3 regions of the Acinetobacter sp. NCu2D-2 genome follow, and region 3 is predicted to be linked to each of the others. Evidence: predicted binding sites of a transcription regulator. Region 3 holds the regulator's gene; each other region holds the start of a gene.
What was found. Region 3 encodes PhoB, which activates phosphate uptake and scavenging genes when phosphate is short. Its sites were predicted from a motif close to TGTCATNAANCTGTCATAA; they were not measured.
Positions count from the first base shown of each region.

Region 1: a site for PhoB is predicted at 1,145-1,163, ahead of A3K93_RS03300 (inorganic phosphate transporter). Genes of this name have one in related genera too.
Region 2: a site for PhoB is predicted at 1,162-1,180, ahead of A3K93_RS06435 (porin). Genes of this name have one in related genera too.

Region 1 covers NZ_CP015594.1:713,782-716,060, forward strand. The annotation lists gene metH (methionine synthase) at 1-745, opposite strand, end outside; gene A3K93_RS03300 (inorganic phosphate transporter) at 1,210-2,279, shown strand, end outside.
Region 2 covers NZ_CP015594.1:1,350,856-1,353,134, reverse strand. The annotation lists gene A3K93_RS06435 (porin) at 1-992, opposite strand, end outside; gene A3K93_RS06430 (HIT family protein) at 1,291-1,704, opposite strand; gene A3K93_RS06425 (YARHG domain-containing protein) at 1,735-2,001, opposite strand; gene A3K93_RS06420 (NAD(P)-dependent oxidoreductase) at 2,084-2,279, opposite strand, start outside.
Region 3 covers NZ_CP015594.1:2,487,275-2,489,553, reverse strand. The annotation lists gene phoR (phosphate regulon sensor histidine kinase PhoR) at 1-1,067, opposite strand, end outside; gene phoB (phosphate regulon transcriptional regulator PhoB) at 1,090-1,800, opposite strand; gene A3K93_RS12005 (TetR/AcrR family transcriptional regulator) at 2,036-2,279, opposite strand, start outside.

The DNA of each region.
Region 1 (2,279 bases), 960 kb from region 3:
CTGCACCAAGTGCACAGTTAAAGCCAATCGATAAAGGCTCTGCATGGCGCATTGAGTTCCAGAACGCTTCAGCAGTTTGACCTGTCAATGTACGACCTGAGGCATCGGTAATCGTACCTGAAATCATAATAGGCAATTCAGTGCCAAGTTCTTTAAAGACTTCTTTTACGGCAAAGATGGCAGCTTTGGCATTTAAGGTATCGAAAATGGTTTCAATCAGGATGATATCGACGCCGCCTTCAATGAGCGCTTTGGTCGACTCAATATAATTTACTTTGAGTTCATCAAAAGTGATGTTACGAAACGCAGGGTCATTTACATTCGGTGAAATCGACGTCGTACGAGATGTCGGCCCAATCACACCTGCCACAAAACGTGGTTTTTCAGGCGTTGAATATTTGGCACAGGCTTCTTTTGCAAGGCGCGCGGCTTCACGGTTAATCTCAGGGACCAAGTCTTCCATGTGGTAATCCGACATGGAAACACGTGTACCGTTAAAGGTATTGGTTTCAATAATGTCCGCACCCGCTTCAAGATAGGCTTCGTGAATGCCTTGAATAATCTGTGGCTGAGTTAACACCAAAAGGTCATTGTTGCCTTTAAGGTCATATGCCCAATCTGCAAAACGCTCACCACGATAATCGGCTTCTTCCAGTTTATGGCGTTGGATCATGGTACCCATTGCACCATCGATAATTAAAATTCTCTTGGCAAGAAGTTCTTTTAGAGTGGCAAGTGTGGACATTCAAACTTTCTCAGCAGAAATCAAAAACATCGGTCATCTTAGCAGAATTAAACAATGAATTCTGCGGCTCATTCCTCAGAAAGATGGATATGCTTGATATGAAAATTTGATAAGAGCGAAATGATTTAAGCTAGGCTGAACAAGACGAAATCCACGCGGATGCGTCATCAAAATGTCATGATTGAAGCTTAAATTAGCAATATGAAAACATTTGACATGAATATGACAGCAAATGTTTCAAAGCAGATCTAAGGGTAATAATTAAGCTGATATAACATAATTAGATAGAATATTTTATAAGTGATTGTAATTAAAAAGATTAAAATTCATGGGTAAGTGTGTATTAAGATTAAAAAAACGACAAAAATGTGTAGATAACTGCATCAGATAACGGCACATTGTCATATAACTGTCATAATTAAATTGAACAATAGATTCATTCTGAATCCTCTATTCCTGCTTGAATGAATTCTAATCAAACTCCCGTAGATTCTGCACAACAATCGGCTCCACAAAAGTCGACCAATGTTCATGTGCCTACACCGAAATTTTTTATGCCGGTGTTTTTAACACTTATTATTTCTACGCTGATTTATATTGGCTTTCAATTAACTGCAGATTTAGCGCACGTTCCGCCTGTTGGTCTTTATTCAATGATCATGTTGGCAACGGCTTTATTTATCGCGCTTAGCTTTGAATTTGTAAATGGCTTCCATGACACAGCCAATGCGGTCGCGACAGTCATTTATACCAATGCACTGTCTGCACCTGTTGCAGTGATGTGGGCTGGCTTTTGTAATTTCCTTGGGGTAATGGTAGCAAGCGGTGCGGTGGCTTACGGGATTATTGCTTTATTGCCTGTTGAACTGATCATGAATGTCGGTTCAGGTGCAGGCTTTGCCATGGTCTTTGCGATGCTGATTGCAGCCATTTTATGGAACTTAGGAACATGGTTCCTTGGTATCCCAGCATCAAGTTCACACACCTTGATTGGTTCAATTTTAGGTGTGGGGATCATGAACTATATCTTACACGCAGGCACAGGTGCTTCGGGTATTGATATGGAACAGGTGCTGAAAGTAGGTAAAGCCCTACTGTTTTCTCCATTGATTGGTTTTGCTTTTGCGGCAGTTTTATTCTTGCTTGTGAAGAAAATCTTCCGTAAACAGCTTGAACTTTTCCAACCGCCTGAAGGTAATAAACCACCACCACCATTGATTCGTGCCATTTTGATCTTCACATGTACAGGTGTAAGTTTTGCGCATGGTTCAAATGATGGTCAAAAAGGTATGGGCTTGATCATGTTAATCTTGATCGGCTGCGTTCCATTGGCATATTCACTGAATAAAAACTTGGATCAAGAACACATTCAGTCATTTAGTCAATTGTCTCAAAATACTGCTCAAGTGATTTATGCGCAGCATGAAGATATTCCTGATGAGCAAGCACGCGCAACGATCACGAAGTATATTCAGACTAAAGAAATTACGCCTGAAGTAGTGCCTGCATTGGCAAGCTTAACTGATCATTTGGG
Region 2 (2,279 bases), 1.1 Mb from region 3:
TGTGCACTACGACCTTCTTTCCATGGTGTTAAATTTGCATTGTCATCATTGAGCATGGTTGCCAAATTTGCATAAAGGCGTACGTCTTTATCGAGTCGATGTTCTACACCAATTGCGATTAAACTTGAGTTTGCATCATCAATGTCGACATCACGGTAAAAGTATTCTCCACGCAGTGTGGTTTTAGGTGCCAATTTATATTCACCTGCAACGCCGTAGATGGATGCATTTTGATCTTCGTTATTGACTTTGGAGTGTTGATAGAGCGCACCAAGCTTGAATTGCTCTGAGATGTCATATGCGCCAGCAACACGAATTGCATGACGTGCTTTCGCTTCAATTGAGTTTTCTTCATATTTCTCATAAGCAACAGCAATATCGCTAGGACCATTTTTATAGGTGAGTGCAAGATCATAGGCTTTGTTGTCATCTTGATCTGATCCGTCTGCATCTTTAGCAATACCCGTTGCTGAATGCATGGATACAGCAGCGGCGACATTAAATCCACCAGCAAAGTTTGGAGATTTATATTCAATGGTATTTTCATTGCGTTCATCGAACTTTTGATTACCTACACGGGTGACATTACGCACATCACCCACCATATCTCCAAAGTAATTCACGGGATTTCGAGCCACTTTAAACGGACTATCGAAGCGTCCAACTTTCACCTGTCCAAAATTACCTTTGAGACCAACAAAGGTGTCGCGTGTCGCAAAATCAACACCTTTAGAATCTTTGCTTGCGGAAGCAAAATTAATTTCCTGTTCAATTTGTCCAAACACGGTCATATCATTTTCAAGTTGGTGTTCAGCTTTAAAACCAATACGTGATGAATTTGAAGATAGGTTGACATCGCGATACTCTTGACCATCATCTAAATAATCCAGTGAAACATGCGCGCGTCCATAAATTTTTACATCTGCAGCAGATGCAAGGATGGGTGTGAATACGGTTGCCCCAAGCGTAAATGCGATAAAGGTTTTTTTCATTGTGTGCTCCAATAAAGACTTCGGTGGTCTTGAATCTCTGTAGTGACGTTGATCGCTACATCTCTATTGGTGCTCAGTATTGATGATGAATAAGACAGTATGGTTAAAGAAATATTTCAATAAAATTAAATATAATCAAAATGTTAATTTATTAACTTTGTCGTTTATTGGTCATGTTGTTGTCATAAAAACATGCAGCATTGAATATGAGTGACAATCAATGAATTTGCGTTAGAAAAATAAATGGATACATAAATAAAAAGGAGCCGAGGCTCCTTTTATAAATCAGTTGAGAAAATTAAAGTGCTGCTTTGATTTTTTCAGCAAGCACTTTAATTTTGTCTTGGTCACCCATTTGTGCGGCATGTTTACCAAGTTCATGAATAGAGCTTGGAATTAAATGGAAATGCACATGAGGAACAGTTTGACCGGCTGCAGCACCTGAAAGTTGCATTAACACAATGCCTTCAGCACCTAAGGCTTTTTCAATGGCTTTCGCCACTTTTTGCACGATTTGAATGGTATAAGCCGCAGCTTCAGGAGCTAAATCAAGTAAGGTCACTGCAGGTGTTTTTGGAATCACCAAAGTGTGACCCTCTGCCTGAGGCATGATGTCCATAAATGCAAGAACTTGATCATCTTCATAGACTTTAATTGCAGGGAGTTCACCACGCAAAATTCTTGCAAAAATATTCTGATCATCATATGTCATGATTTATTCCTTGAATGTTTTGAACACGTATTATTTACAGTTCAATTCTTTCTGACGTTGTTTAATCTCGTCAAGCTTTTGTTTCTCTTTTTCATTGAATTTCGGGTTTGGTGTGCGACATTCATCATTGAATTTCGCTTTTGCTTCAGGGTCTTTAAAGCAGAAGCCTTTCGCTGCATAGATGATGTCATGCTCATTTTTTAACTTTTTGCATTCTTGTTCAGATGCAAAAACCGTAGTTGAAGCCCCAAACAAAGTCGCTAGACTCATTACAGCTGCAACAGAAAATTTGTTCATGAGAGTTCCTTTAAATGTTCACTTCATGTGCCTATTTACACACAATATTGCGGTTTAATTATGATTATTCAATGGCGAGATATTACTCAAGTGTGATTTTACTCCATGATTCATACATTTTGACAGCACTTGAAAAATCAACAACATTATCCGATGAAGCGTTTGCTGCTTGAATCATATTTCGTGCAGTAGCCAGTACCGGTGTTGCAAGTTTGGCTTCACGGGCAAGATCTAAAGCAATGCCTGTATCCTTAGCAAGAAGTGGCAGGGCAAAGGTT
Region 3 (2,279 bases):
GGTGTGTATTTGATGGCGTTGGAAATCAGGTTGCTAAAGGCACTGGCAAGCTCTGTATCTGAACCGATCAAATCGCAGTGGCTGTCGATGTCTAAATTAAGCGTATGACCATAATCGACGTTATAGGCCTGTGCATCATCGAACAATTGGTTCATCAAATTTGGCATGTCGATAATTTGGTTTTTGGCAATTTTCTTTTCGTTTTCTAAACGCGACAAGAGTAGTAAGTCATTGACCAAGGCATTCATACGACGCGTTTGCGATTGCATTTGATCAAAAGCACGCTTCCAGCGTGGGCTTATATCTTCTTGGTCGGTAAAGGTTTCAATATAGCCACTCAGCACGGTCAGCGGTGTGCGTAGTTCATGCGAAATATTGTCGACAAAGTCTTTACGCATTTGCTCGAGGTTATGCATCCGCGTAATGTCATAAGCGACCAATAAACGGCTTTCCCCACCAAAGCGGGTCATTTTGATTTGCACATAATGATCTTCAAACATTGAAGATTTCATCTTTAGACCATCGGGTGAAGCATCAATATCGTTGTAATACTCAACAAAGCTTGGCTGACGTAATAAGGTTAAGATATTACGAGCTTTGTCATTTTCTGAAATGCCGAGTAACTGTTCTGACGCTGGATTCCACCATTCAATTTGTTGATTTTCATCAATCAACACAACTGCTTCTTGCAAGGCAATTAATGAAGATTGAGCACGGTCAATTAAAGCCATCATTTCTGCCTGAACAATGCGTTCTTGGCGCTGTGCACGATAAACGTTAAAGAGCAATGCACCCCAAATGCCATTGATGTTGGGTGGAACATCATAAGGACGATTGGAAATCCATTCATTGACCAAATACAGTGAACGCATTTGTGTAGCAAAGAACGCCACGAAAGCCAATACGATGCAGACCCAAAAATAACCAATGCCATAGCCAATAAAGCAGGCAATGACTAAGAATAACGCCAGTAAGCGTAAATCCTGTTTGGCAAAATCCCACAAGCTGCTATAGCGAAATTGTTTATGTTCGCGAGCAAGTTCGGGGACGGGGTAGGGTTCATACATAAAGCAATATTGACCTTAAAATTTAGCCGAGCGCAGCATCAGCACGTGTTGAGAAGCGATAACCTGTACCACGTACAGTTTGCACATAACGGTCAGCATTATACGGTTCTAAAACCTTACGTAGGCGACGAATATGCACATCAATCGTACGGTCTTCAATATATACGTTGACACCCCAAACTTGGTCAAGCAATTGTGCGCGTGTATAAGCACGTTCTGGATGGGTCATAAAGAAAGCCAAAAGACGGTATTCTGTCGGTCCCATATCTAAAATATTGTTGGCAAAACTCACACGTTGGCTGACAGGATCCAACACCAAGCCATTGGCATCAATGGTTTTTTCACCGTTCATGGCATTGGCACGGCGTAATACTGCTTTAATGCGCGAGACCAATTCACGTGTTGAAAAAGGTTTGGTCATGTAGTCGTCTGCACCGGCATCCAGACCTTGAACTTTATGGTCTTCTTCTGCACGAGCGGTCAGCATAATCACTGGAATTTCAGAGAGGTTTTCATCGCGTTTTAAACGACGGCAAAGATCTACACCGCTAACACCACCCGGCATCATCCAGTCCAGTAAAATTAAAGCTGGACGTTGGTCGACAATCATTTGATGGGCTTGTTTTGCATCTTCAGCTTGTAGGCACTGAAAACCTGCCATATCTAAAGACGTATGGATCATTTCCCGAATCGGGAGTTCGTCATCGACGATTAAAATATAGTCATCTTTCACAACGCAATATCCTTTTTCATGTCAACGGTGGTCCGTTCTATTTTATATGACAGGCTTATTACAAAGATTAATTGTGACAGTATCATTGCAAGTCACAGGATTCTGATCATTCTGCCAATAAATTCAAATTAAAATGAGGTAAGCCTTTGTTTTCAATTGATCTAAATTTTAGTCACATTTCTGTAATCATGCGTAAAAGCGGTCAATTGAAATCATTTTTTACAAAGCATCCGCATCATTCAGCTTGTTCAGAAAAGCTTTCCAATAACGCCATAAATACGATACTGCATGAAGAAAGCACATCATCCATCGACTGCTTAAAGCCACTCATGACCCAACGAATGGCAATCTGAGTGACGTAACCATTTAAACCAGTTGCCACTAAGGCAATTTCGCCGTCAGTACGTTTCAGATTGGGCATCATCAGCATCACAAAGGCATGAATCATACGATCAAACCTTTGCATAGTTTCTTGGATG